2 regions of the Ligilactobacillus salivarius genome follow, and region 2 is predicted to be linked to the other one. Evidence: predicted binding sites of a transcription regulator. Region 2 holds the regulator's gene; the other holds the start of a gene.

Region 1 (7,197 bases), 860 kb from region 2:
GCTTGTTTAATAATTCTGCAAGACGTTCTGCAACTGGACGTAAAGATAATTCTTTCTTATCTTCTTCTTTCTTAATACGTCCTAAGTGTGAGAATAAAATAGCCTTTCCATCGTGTTCAATAATGTAGTTAATTGTTGGTAAAGCAGCAACAATACGGTTGTCGTTACCAATTACTCCATTTTTAATAGGAACATTAAAGTCAACACGCATAAGAACTTTTTTACCTTTTACGTCTAAATCTGAAACAATAAGTTTAGCCATGATTTTAGTAAACCTCCAAAGTAGAATTAAAATAAAAGGCGGAAGGAGTAACCTCCTCCCGCCTCAGTAACTTGCATTGCAAATTAATTTTAGTAAAAACTAAAATTAGATCATGCTAGCAAATTTTTCTAATGTACGGATCATTTGAGATGTGAAACCGTATTCGTTGTCGTACCATGCAACAACTTTAACAACTTGGCCGTCACCCTTACCAACAACTTGTGTTTGAGTTGGGTCAAATACAGAACCAAATGTTGTACCGATAATGTCAGAAGAAACAATGCCATCTGCGTTGTAACCGAATGATGGGTTGTTTTCTGTAACTTTCTTAACTGCTTCGTTAACTTCTTCAGCTGTAACTTCTTTGTCAAGAGTTGCAACTAATTCTGTTAAGGAACCTGTAATTACAGGAACACGTTGTGCATGTCCATCTAACTTACCGTTCAATTCTGGAACAACTAAACCGATAGCTTTTGCAGCACCAGTTGAGTGAGGAATTGTGTTTTGAGCAGCAGCACGAGCGTTACGAACGTTACCCTTGCGATCTGGACCATCTTGTAATTTTTGTGTAGCTGTGTAAGCATGGATTGTTGTCATTGTACCAGCTTTGATACCAAATGCATCGTTAACAGCCTTTGCAAGTGGTGCCAAGCAGTTTGTTGTACATGAAGCAGCAGAAACAATCTTGTCATCAGCTGTGATTGCATCGTCGTTTACACCGTAAACGATTGTTGTCATGTCACCTGCAGGAGCAGAAACTAATACACGTTTTGCACCAGCTTCAAGGTGAGCAGATGCCTTTTCTTTAGATGTGTAGAAACCTGTTGATTCAAGAACTAAGTCTACGCCATCGTTCTTAACCCAAGGAATGTTCTTAGCATCAGCTTCAGCATAAACAGGAATTTCCTTACCATTTACGATAAGTGCGTTGTCTGTAGCAGAAACTTCACCGTCAAATTGACCATGAGCTGTATCATATTTCAATAAGTGTGCTAACATTGCTGGAGATGTTAAGTCGTTGATAGCAACAACTTCCAAGTCCTTAGATGTTTCAGCAATACGACGGAATGCTAAACGACCGATACGGCCAAAACCATTAATACCTACTTTAGTTGTCATAACTAAAATTTCCTCCTTTAGGAAATGAAAATTTTATTTTATTTTAAAAGGTAATAGAATTACTACCCTTTTAAAATCATCTTAGCAGCTCCTTCGTCAGTAATCAAGTATGTTTTCTCAGGAGCGTTCTTCATGTATGCTGCTATTGCTCGTGCCTTAGAACTACCACCAGCAACAGCGATTATACAATCCATATTCGCGAGATCTTCAAGTTGCAATCCAATTCTAGGAATCTTGTAAACAACTTTCCCCTTATCGTCAAAGAAATAACCAAAAGTCTCAGACACAGCCTTACGCTCTTTTAGCATTGCTACCACATTTTTAGGCATCGAACGTCTCTCTGCCATACTAATTGCTTCACCTATACTATGAACAGCAGCATTACTCTGTCTAATTAAATTCACAACTTCTTGTACTACGGGTTCATTAAGAAGCGGACGATAAGTATCTTCGCTAACCTGTTCAGGCACATATAATGTCCTGTGATTACCACCAGTTTTTTCAGCCATCAAGCCACATACATTATTCGCCTGAATATCTAACCTTTCGCCTATACCACCACGGGCAGGCACGAAAGTCAAATCTCTATCTACTGCAATTTCGGAAGTCAAACAGGTAGCAACTTTGGCCATCGTAGTACCACCCATTGCAGCAATGACATTTTTACCCTTAGGCAATTCCTTACCTAGGATATCATTTACTAACTTGCCCATGTCCTCAATAATCAAAGGCTGTCTATCACTATCTCCCGAAACAATTAAACAGTTTCTTATACCTAGGTATCGAGATAATTCTTTCTCCATTTGTTGTAACCCTAATAAAGAGTCCATCAACTTGGAAAGGCCTTGTATTGTTCTTTTACCTTTAGCAGTCAAAATCATACCAGACTTTGTTGAAGCAATTAATTCTTGCTTCCTCAAATAATCTGTTTCAGTCCGCAAAACTCGTTCACTCATGCCCAAGGTTTGTGCTAATACTCTTCTGCCAACTGGTTCAGACCAATCAATATTTCTTAAGATAATGAATCTTTTCCTCAGAACATCAATTAAATCTGGAACGATTGACTCAATCAACTCTACTTCCTCGCGCATTTTATGTCCTCTTTCTTGCGGGACTCTTGACGTCCAACAGTGTCATCGAGCGACCCAGTTAAGTTAAAAAGAAAAAGTACAACAACAATTAATTAACCATTAAACTGTTCTTATACCTCAACTACATTTGTAGTATATCAATATTCTTTAAATTTTGCAAGCCTTTAAACTCTCTAATTTGAGCGTTTCTTTATAAATTCTTTAAATCTTAATTAAATTAACTTTTCTATAAATAATATCAAAATATTCAGAATTTTTATTTCTAAATTTCATTTTGTAATGATAAAATCCGAACATTATTTATAATAAAATAAAAAGCCAGCTCAACCCTGAACCAGCTTAAAAATTAATTATATGCCGTCTCGGAGTCGAACCGAGATTACAAGAACCGGAATCTTGTGTGATATCCATTACACTAACAGCACAAATTAAATAACGTTATTGATTTTACTTCATATAAACTTTAAAAGCAATAAAATTATTTTCATTTAATTAAGGCTTTAAATTTGACCATCATTGACCTTTGTACTAAACTAGCAATATAAGAGCTTGAATGCTAAAATTATTCAAGAATATAAATTTTATTTAGGAGGTTTCTCTTATGAATTTAGTGCCTACAGTTATTGAACAATCTTCACAAGGTGAACGCGCTTATGATATTTATTCACGTTTATTAAAAGATAGAATTATTATGGTATCTGGTGAAGTCAATGATGACATGGCTAATGCTATCATCGCCCAACTTCTATTTTTAGATGCTCAAGATTCTGAAAAAGATATTTATATGTACATTAATTCTCCTGGTGGTTCTGTTTCTGCTGGTTTAGCAATCTACGATACAATGAATTTCGTTAATGCTGATGTTCAAACTATCGTTATGGGTATGGCTGCATCTATGGCTTCTGTCCTTGCAACAGCTGGTACCAAAGGTAAACGTTTTGCTCTACCTAATTCTGAAATTATGATTCATCAACCATTAGGTGGTGCTCAAGGACAATCAACTGAAATTCAAATTGCTGCTGAACACATTCTTAAGACTCGCAAGTTAATTAATCAAATCTTAGCTGACGGTTCTGGTCAAGATATTGAAACTATCAATAAAGATACTGAACGTGACAATTTCATGACTGCTCAACAAGCTGTAGATTATGGTTTGATTGATGGTATTATGAAGAATAAGAAGAAAATTAAATAATTAATACATTATAAAAAAAGTTCCTAGACCATGAAATCTAGGAACTTTTTTTATAGTACCGCAATACTTTCACCAGCGCGTATTTTTTCGGCAATTTCATTTAATTTTCTCAACCTATGATTTATACCAGATTTAGAAATTGGTCCTCCAGGTATAAGTTCACCCAAATTCTTTAAGCTTTCTTCTGGATGCCCCAATCTCGCTATTGCTACTTCTTGTAATTTCTGTGGTAATTTATCAATTCCCACCTTAGCATCAATCAACTTAATATTATCAATTTGCTTTTTAGAAGCATCTGCGATTTTATTAAGATTAGCAGTTTCACAATTCACAATACGATTAACTGAATTTCTCATATCCCTAACAATTCTAATATCTTCAAATTTCAGCATGGCATTAGTTGCACCTATCAAAGATAAAAAGTCTGCTATTTTCTCAGCTTCTTTTAGATAAGTAATATAACCACTTCTTCTCTCTGTTTTCCTTGCATTTAATCCATATCTATTCATCATTTCACATATTGTATCATTATGATCTTCATATAGTGAGTAAATTTCTAAATGATATCTACTTGTTTCAGGATTATTAACAGAACCAGTTGCTAAAAATGCCCCACGTAAATATGATCTTACCTTGGCATCGTCATCCAAAAATTCTAAAGGAACAGTTTCTTTAATCTGAAAATTATCTAATATATCTAAATCCTTTAAAATTTCATTTGTTCCAGTTTTTAAACGTACAATATAAAAATTATTCTTCTTCAATTTCATCTTTCGACGAACGATCAATTCACTCTCTATATCGTAAAACTGCTTTAATAATCGGTAGATACGCCTAGCAATAGCTGGATTTTCTGTTTGAACACTTAAAACAAATTGCTTATTAACAATACTCAATGAGCCATTCATCCTTATTAGTGCCATCAATTCAGCCTTAGCATTACCAAAATGAACCTCAAGCATTGTAAGTTCTTTTTTTACATCACTAGCGTATGACATTCCTCCACCTCTATTCTATACTCTAATTAAATTCATCGTCGTTCCATGACTTGGGTCTTCCAGTAAGTCTCATCAGTTCATCTACAACCTGATCTCCATTATGGAAAATTCCTCTATCACGCATTAATAAGAAGTTATCTGAAATAACTCTTGTTCCTTGTTCACGTAAACCTGAAAAATCATGTTTTACTTGATATAAGTATTCGTCGTATTTTTGTCTGTCTAAATAATCGCTAGGCACATTTTCAGTATTTACCAACACTGTGTCAATAAAGTTTTTACCCAAATGACTATTCAAAACTTTAACATGATCTGCATCTGAAAAATGTTCAGTTTCACCCTTTTGAGTCATGATGTTACAAATATATATAACCTCAGCCTTAGTTTCACAAACTGCACGACCCACATTTTCAATCATTAAATTAGGCAAGATACTAGTAAATAGACTTCCTGGCCCTAATACAATCTGATCAGCATTCATAATGGCATCAATTACTTCTGGCATCGCCTCTGGTTTACCTTCACCATTTGTTGTAACCCATACTTTTTTTATGGTTTTTCCAGCCGCTGAAATTTCTGCTTCACCAGAGATTTCACTACCATCAGTAAATTCTGCATTCAATACTAACGGAGTATTAGCAGCCGGATAGACGTGTCCATCTACTTTCATTAATTCAGATAACTCTTGCACTGCATTAAAAATTCCTCTATTTTCCATTTCAGATAGTGCAGCTATTATAAGATTTCCAATTGCATGCCCTGAAAAGAACTGGTCTTTAGAATTAAATCTGTACTGAAATATATCTTTATATACATCTGGCAGATCAGATAAAGCAACTAATACATTTCTAATATCTCCAGGCGGAACTACGTTAATATAATCTCTGATAATTCCGGAAGATCCTCCATCATCAGCAACTGTAACAACAGCAGTAATATCAGCATCTCTCTTACGTAAACCATTTAAAATAACAGGAAGGCCAGTACCTCCACCTATGACAACAATTTTAGGTGTATTTCTTGTTTGTTGTTTCATGAGCGATTCACCGTCTCCTTTCGTTTATTCATATCACGATGTGACATATGAACAGGATACTCTTTAGATAATTCATTACCTATTCTTTCAGATAATGCCACTGAGCGATGTTGCCCCCCTGTACATCCAATTGCAATTGTTACATTAGATTTCCCTTCTGCAATATAACCTGGAATTACGTATTTTAGAAGAGATACAAATTTTTGATAAAATTCTTCTGTTTTCTCAGATTTCATCACATATTCGTATACAGCGTCATCCTTACCAGTTTTATTTCGCAATTCCGGTACATAGTAAGGATTAGGTAAGAAACGTACATCCATAACAATATCTGCATCTATAGGTAGTCCATATTTAAAACCAAATGACATAACTTCGATATGAAAAGTTTTGGTATCTCTAGCTTCAAAATTCTTAAATATCTCTTCTCTTAGTTGACGTGGAGATAACTTAGAAGTATTAATAATGATTTGAGCATTTGACTTAATTGGTGCCAATAGTTCTCTTTCTAAATGAATTCCGTCTAAAATTCTTCCCTCCATAGCTAACGGATGAGATCTTCTAGTTTCTTTATATCTAGCAACTAGTTCTTCATCTGAAGCATCTAAAAATAATATTTTAGAAGAATTGAATTCATTTTCATCTAATTCTCTCACCATCTCTACAATTTCATCATAGAAAGCACGAGATCTTAAATCTACTACTAATGCTATTTTCGTTATTTTCCCAGATTCCTTAACCAATTCATAAAATTTAGGCAATAATTTAGGAGGCATATTATCCACACAAAAATAACCTAAATCTTCAAAACTCTGTACAGCTACTGTTTTCCCAGCACCACTCATTCCGGTAACTATTACTAATTGCAATGCACTCATGAACATCGCCTCAACTTTCTTATCCTTTTTAATCATTTTACCATTATATCATATCCGGGCGTGTCTTTAAAAAAATAAAAATATTCCTACATGTATTTTAATTATAATTCTTTCCTTTTCACAAGAAATGACCCGCAATCTAAAGTCATCTTGCCTTTAGATATACGGGTCAAATCCGACACTCTAAATGTCTTTTAATGCTGTTTCAATTGGGTTATCCCCACTACACATCATAATAACTTTGCCAATCGTATTGTTATGTTTGATTACCTCTGCCAATACTTTAGCAACATCTGGAATTGGATTAGTATTACTTATTATTTCATTAAAAGATACTCTTCCAGTACCTGTTTCTTCAGTTAGTGATGCTGGCTGAACAACTGTATAGTCCAATTTGGTATCATTAACTAAATAATTATCTGCAAAGAATTTTGCAATATTATAATCAGTCAACGCTGCCAATGATTCATATTGTGACCATTTTTCAGGCTGTAAAGCATACAAAGAACTCAACATTATATATCTTTTAACACCAACGTTCTCAGCTGCTTGCATCGTTTTGACAGCTCCCATTGCATCCGTTTGTAGCAAATCTTTACCTCTAGATCCAGCTACAAA
Region 2 (7,197 bases):
ATTGAAGGTGGATGTAATGTTCAATTAGCTTTGGATCCTAATAGTTATAGATACTATGTTATTGAGGTAAATCCTCGTGTATCACGTTCATCAGCATTAGCTTCTAAAGCAACAGGTTATCCTATTGCTAAATTAGCAGCTAAGATTGCCGTAGGATTGACACTGGATGAAATTAAAAATCCTGTTACAGGAACAACATTTGCTGAATTTGAACCTGCTCTTGACTATGTTGTTGCTAAGATTCCACGTTGGCCATTTGATAAATTTACTCGTGCAAATCGTCGTTTAGGTACTCAAATGAAGGCAACTGGTGAAGTAATGGCTATTGGACGTAGTGCTCAAGAAGCTTTACAAAAAGCAGTTCGCTCATTAGAAATTGACGAAAAAGATTTAATTTCTGCTAAAGCACAATCTGCAACTGATGATGAAGTAGAAGAAAAATTATTCCACGCACAAGATGACAGACTATTTTATATAGCAGAAGCATTTCGTAGAGGTTACACAATTGAAGAAGTACACGAATTAACCAAGATTAATTTGTATTACTTAGATATTGTAAAGCAAATTGTAGAGTTAGAAAGTAAACTTTCTCAAAATAAAGAAGATTTAGACGTTTTAAAACATGCAAAACGTTACGGATATAGTGATTATACAATTGCTAAGTTATGGGGCACTACAGAAGATGAAGTAAGAAATTTACGTAAAGAACATAAATTGCTACCTGTTTACAAGATGGTAGATACTTGTGCAGCAGAATTTGATTCAAGTACACCTTATTTCTATAGCTCATATGATTTAGAAAATGAAAGTAAAAAATCTGATAAAAAATCAGTGCTTGTAATAGGTTCAGGTCCTATTAGAATTGGCCAAGGTGTAGAATTTGACTATGCAACTGTACACAGTGTTAAGGCTATCCAAAAATTAGGATATGAAGCAATTGTAATGAATTCTAATCCTGAAACAGTATCAACGGATTTCTCGATTTCTGATAAATTGTATTTCGAACCTTTAACACTTGAAGATGTTTTAAATGTGATTGATTTAGAACAACCAATGGGAGTAATTGTACAATTTGGTGGGCAAACAGCGATTAACTTAGCCGCTGGATTAAAAGCACATGGTGTAAAGATTTTAGGTACAACAGTTGAAGATCTAGATAGAGCTGAAGATAGAGAACTATTTGACCAAACAATTAAGAATTTAGGATTGAAACAACCAATTGGTAAAACAGCAACTACTCAAGAACAAGTTATTGCTTGTGCAGAAGAAATTGGCTATCCAGTATTAGTTCGTCCAAGTTATGTTTTAGGTGGTCGTGCTATGGAAATTGTTAATAATGAACAAGAGTTATTAGATTATTTAGCACAAAATGCTCCTGCAGAAATTGATCACCCAATTCTCGTAGATGCTTACTTGTCAGGTCTAGAATGTGAAGTAGATGCGATTTGTGATGGTAAAGACGTATTACTTCCAGGTATTATGGAACATATTGAACATGCTGGCGTTCACAGCGGAGACTCTATGGCTGTTTATCCACCTCAAAGTTTTGATGAAAATATAAAGCAACAAATTGTGGATGCAACTGAAAAGTTAGCTGTCGCATTAAAGTGTGTTGGTATTATGAATATTCAATTTATTATCCATAACAATGAAGCATATGTGTTAGAAGTAAATCCTCGTGCTAGTCGAACTGTACCATTCTTAAGTAAGATTACTGGAATTGAAATGGCACAAGTTGCAACAAGAGTAATTCTAGGAGAATCATTAGCAGAACAAGGATATCAAAGTGGTTTATATCGTGAAAGTGATATGGTACATGTTAAAGCACCAGTATTCTCATTTAGTAAGTTAGCAGATGTTGATAGCTTCTTAGGACCTGAAATGAAGTCTACAGGTGAAGTTATGGGTAGTGACTACACCTTTGAAAAAGCACTGTATAAAGCATTTACAGGTGCTAAGATGGAATTACCAGATAATGGAAATGTACTATTAACAATTGAAGATAAAGATAAGGATGCTGTATTACCACTTGCTAAGAGATTTAGTAAGATAGGTTATCGTATGTTCGCAACTGAAGGAACAAGTCAATTTTTACGTGAAAATGGTTTGTTTGTACAAACTGTAGATAAGTTAGGTAAAGATACTGGTAATGAAACTTCATTACATGATTTGATCGTTAATGATGGTGTTGATTTAGTAATCAATACTATGAGTCATGATCAAGAAGTAGCATCGGATGGATTTGTAATCCGTCAATTAGCTATCGAGCATAATATTGCATTGCTAACATCATTAAATACAGCAGATGCATTATTAAAAGCACTTGAAAATCGTTCATTTGCTACTAACTCACTTTAATTAATGGAGGAATTTATCATGGAAACAAAAAAATTGGCAGTATCATTGCCTGGACTAGAATTAAAAAATCCTATCATGCCTGCTAGTGGGACTTTTGGCTTCGGCGATGTTCCAAGTGCTAATAAATATTCTTTGGATACATTAGGAGCATTGGTTATAAAAACTACTACTCCAGAAGCTAGAACCGGGAATCCTGATCCTAAAATTTCAGTAATTGAAGATGGAGTCTTAAATGTAGTTGGTCTTACTAATCCTGGTGTAGATGTAGTAGTGTCTGAAAAGTTACCAGCTTTAAGAGAAAAATATCCTGAACTACCAATAATTGGAAGTGTTGGTGGAGCAACAGAAGATGATTATGTTGAAGTAGCTACTAAATTGTCACAATCAGGAATGGTTAATGCATTAGAGTTGAATATATCTTGTCCTAATGTTCATGAAGGTGGTATGGCATTTGGAACTGTTCCAGAAGTTGCTGAAAGATTAACAAAGAAAGTTAAGGAAGTTTCAACAGTTCCTGTTTATGTAAAACTCTCACCTAATGTAACAGATATAGTGGCTATTGCTAAAGCTGTGGAGCGTGGTGGAGCAGATGGAATAAGCATGATTAATACAGTTTTAGGAATGCACATAGATGTAGCGTCAGGTAAACCAGTACTTGGTAACATTATGGGTGGTTTATCTGGGAAAGCTGTAAAAGCAATTGCGATTAGAATGATCTATCAAGTCGCTCAAAATACTGATTTGCCAATTATTGGGATGGGCGGGGTAGAAACAGTAGATGATGTCTTAGAGATGTATATGGCTGGTGCTTCAGCTGTTGCTGTTGGAACTGCACATTTCCATGATTCTATGATTTGTCCACATTTGATTGAAGAACTTCCAAAGAGAATGGAAGAATTGGGAATTGAAAGCCTTGAGGAATTACGTTTAAATGTGAAAAAACGTGGAGCGTTCAAGCTTTAATAAGTAAAAATAAAGTAATATAATGGAATCTGTACTCGGAAAATAGCTCAGCTTGGTAGAGCACATCGTTCGGGACGATGGGGTCGCAAGTTCGAATCTTGTTTTTCCGATAGGATTCTAAAAAAACACAATATTGTTAAACTCTCTTTGAGTAGAGTAGGGATTAAAAAATTCTTGCACTACTTTAAAGAGAGTTTTTTGATTGTTAATAGATACTAAATTTTTGCATTTGTTGCCGAAATTCATTTATAATAGACTAAAAGTCAATGTAGGTCAAACCTACAAGAGAGGATGGAGAATTATGCAGAACCGTAACATTTCAGATATTATTGAACAATATTTGAAAGATATATTGGCTGATTCAAGAAGAATTGAAATAAAGCGGTCTGAGATTGCACAGCAATTTGACTGTGTTCCATCACAAATTAATTATGTAATAAAAACTCGTTTTACTTTGAAAAATGGCTATGTTGTTAAAAGTAAACGTGGCGGTGGCGGCTATATTCGGATTGTAAAAGTAGATTTGGCAGAGAATCAGTCTGTTTTAGATGATTTGATTTCTGCAATTGGCACTGAAATTACAGAAAACCAGGCTTACCAATTAATTAGTAGTTTATACGAGGATGGCGTCTTTTCTAGAAAAGAAGCAAATTATGTCTTAGCTGCTATTAGCCGACAAGCTTTGGATTTGCCGACTGCTGAAATGGAAAATATGATTCGCGCAAGGATTTTGGTAAGTATCTTAAATCAATTGAGATGCGAAGAATAGAAGGGAGTAATGGTTATGGCTATGGAAGAAAGGTATACACCGAGTGCTAAACAAGTATTAGTTCTTGCACAACAACAAGCTAATTACTTCAAGCATCAAGCAATAGGAACAGAGCATTTACTTTTAGCACTAACAATGGAGAAAAATGGCGTAGCTGCTAAAGTATTACAAAGTTTTGTAGTAACTGAAGTAGATGTGCGAGAAGAAATTGAACATATCGTAGGATACGGTAATTTACAACGTAGAGGCGCTGATACTTATTTACCATATTCCCCAAGGACTCGTTATGTATTAGAGCGTGCTAGAGAACATGCTAAACTTTTTAATGTTGAAAAGGTAGGAACAGAACATATTTTGTTAGCACTATTAGAAGATGATAAAACTATTTCTTCACGTATTCTAGCAGCTCTGAATATTGATTTACGTAAGGTGAAAAATATTACCTATCGTACAATGGGTGTAGATGCAACAACAGCTAATAGAACACGTAAGAAATTAGCGTTATCAGAAAAGAAACAGGATAATGGTACACCTACGTTAGATGAATTAGCACGTGATTTGACAGAAATGGTGCGTAAAGATCAAATTGATCCAGTAGTTGGTAGAGATAATGAAATTAAGCGTGTTGTTCAAATTTTAAGTAGAAGGACAAAGAATAATCCAGTTCTTTTGGGAGAACCAGGTGTAGGTAAAACAGCTGTTGCAGAAGGATTTTCACAAAAGATTGTAAATGGTGAAGTTCCTGATAATTTGAAGAATAAGCGTGTAATGATGCTTGATATGGGATCTTTGGTTGCTGGAACAAAATATCGTGGTGAATTTGAAGATCGATTAAAGAAGATTATTGAAGAAATTCGTGAAGATGGCAATGTTATTTTATTCATTGATGAAATGCATACTCTAATAGGCGCGGGTGGTGCTGAAGGCGCGATAGATGCTTCCAATATTTTAAAACCAGCATTAGCGCGTGGTGAAGTACAAGTAATAGGTGCAACAACTTTAAATGAATATCAAAAATATGTTGAAGCTGATGCAGCTTTGGAAAGACGCTTTGCTAGTGTGACAATCAATGAGCCAACCCCAGAAGTAGCGTTGACAATTCTAAAAGGATTACGTCCTAAATATGAAAAACATCATCAACTTCAAATTACAGATGAGGCATTAGAGAGTGCAGTTAAGTTAAGTAAAAGATATATTGCTTCAAGATTTTTACCTGACAAGGCAATTGATTTAATGGATGAGGCTGCTGCTAGAGTAAGAATTAATAATGCACAAAAAGTGGACAAAGTTTCTGCAATAAAGAAGAAATTATCAGAGCTTTCCCAAGAGAAGACAGAAGCGTTGTTAAAAGAAGATTTTGAAAAAGCTGCAGAAATCAGAAATGAAGAATTAAAGATTCAAGAAAGGCTTGAAAAGCAAATCCAACGTGACAAAGATGAAGAGGATAGCAATAACTATCGTGTAAAAGTTACGGCTGAAGATATTGCAGAAGTTGTTTCTGAATGGACTGGTGTTCCAGTAACTCAAATTAATCGTTCTGAAGGAGACCGACTAATTAGATTAGAAAAGATATTGCATAATCGAGTTATAGGACAAGATGAAGCTGTTAAAGCAGTAAGTAAAGCGATAAGAAGAGCAAGAAGTGGTTTGAAGGATCCTACAAGACCAATTGGCTCATTTATGTTCTTAGGTCCTACAGGTGTAGGTAAAACTGAATTAGCTAAAGCTTTAGCAGAAGCTATGTTTGGCTCAGAGGATTCAATGATTAGAATTGATATGAGTGAATATATGGAGAAATACACAACTAGTCGTTTAATTGGATCTCCTCCTGGATACGTAGGATATGATGAAGGCGGACAATTAACTGAAAAGGTTAGAAATAATCCTTATTCAGTAGTATTATTAGATGAAGTTGAAAAAGCTCATAATGATGTTTTCAATATCTTGTTACAAGTATTAGATGATGGATTTTTAACTGATTCTAAAGGTAGAAAGGTAGACTTCAGAAATACAATTATCATTATGACATCTAACTTAGGTGCTACAGCCTTACGCGATGAAAAATCAGTAGGTTTTGGTGCAAAAGATGTCAGCGATGATTATGAAGCAATGGCAGCAAAAGTTAGAGAAACATTGAAGAAGACTTTTAGACCAGAATTCTTGAATCGTCTTGACGAAACTGTTGTATTCCATTCGCTTAATAAAGAAGAAATTCATCAAATTGTTAAATTGATGGCTAAGAATATTATAGATAGGATTAAAGAGCAAAATATTAATCTGAAAATTACCCCTGCAGCAATAGATATAGTTGCAGAAGCTGGATTTGATGCTGAATATGGTGCTCGTCCTATTAGACGTGTCCTTCAAGATAAGATAGAGGACTTACTAAGTGAAGAATTATTAGCAGGTAATATCGAAACTGGAGCAACAGTAACAATAGGTGCTAAAAAAGGTGAAATAACGATAAAAGTTAAGAATCCAGTAGCTGCAGAAAAAATAAATAGTTAATAGTTATATTTAGTATTGACAAATACTGAATATCCATTTAAAATATATAAATGCGAAAAACTGTGAATTGATTGTTTGTTATGATATATTGTCCATAGCAGACTTGATAAAAGCAAAAATAGTATGAAGCAAATTTAATTTGTCTCTGTCTGTTTTTGCTTTTTTTTGCCAAAAAACCGGTAAAAATAAAAATTGTAATAAAATTGTAATAAAATTGTAATAAAATTGTAATAAAATTGTAATAAAATTGTAATAAATTAATCGAGTCACAGCAAATTTTTTGAGAGGTGAACAACTTGGCAGGACACTTAGTAAAATACGGTAAACACCGTGTACGTAGAAGTTACTCGCGAATTAAAGAAGTTCTTGATCTACCTAACTTGATTGAAGTTCAAACTGATTCTTACAAGTGGTTTTTAGATGAAGGTCTTCGTGAAATGTTTGATGACATTATGCCAATTGAAGATTTTCAAGGTAAATTATCACTTGAATTTGTAGATTATCAACTTTTAGAACCAAAGTATACAGTTGAAGAAGCACGTCAACATGATGCTAATTATTCAGCACCATTACATGTTACTTTACGCTTAATCAACCAT

What was found. Region 2 encodes CtsR, which represses protease genes until heat stress. Its sites were predicted from a motif close to TTGGTCAAAAAAGGTCAAANA; they were not measured.
Region 1: a site for CtsR is predicted at 2,976-2,996, ahead of clpP (ATP-dependent Clp endopeptidase proteolytic subunit ClpP). Genes of this name have one in related genera too.

The regions. Positions count from the first base shown of each region.
Region 1 is NZ_CP117983.1:1,205,771-1,212,967, forward strand. It holds gene PTA89_RS05975 (phosphoglycerate kinase) at 1-262, opposite strand, end outside; gene gap (type I glyceraldehyde-3-phosphate dehydrogenase) at 368-1,381, opposite strand; gene PTA89_RS05985 (sugar-binding transcriptional regulator) at 1,444-2,472, opposite strand; gene clpP (ATP-dependent Clp endopeptidase proteolytic subunit ClpP) at 3,074-3,667, shown strand; gene whiA (DNA-binding protein WhiA) at 3,718-4,665, opposite strand; gene PTA89_RS06000 (gluconeogenesis factor YvcK family protein) at 4,688-5,701, opposite strand; gene rapZ (RNase adapter RapZ) at 5,698-6,579, opposite strand; gene PTA89_RS06010 (NAD(P)H-binding protein) at 6,763-7,197, opposite strand, start outside.
Region 2 is NZ_CP117983.1:262,633-269,829, forward strand. It holds gene carB (carbamoyl-phosphate synthase large subunit) at 1-2,358, shown strand, start outside; gene PTA89_RS01110 (dihydroorotate dehydrogenase) at 2,377-3,321, shown strand; tRNA gene PTA89_RS01115 (tRNA-Pro) at 3,358-3,431, shown strand; gene PTA89_RS01120 (CtsR family transcriptional regulator) at 3,623-4,090, shown strand; gene PTA89_RS01125 (ATP-dependent Clp protease ATP-binding subunit) at 4,112-6,598, shown strand; gene rpoB (DNA-directed RNA polymerase subunit beta) at 6,886-7,197, shown strand, end outside.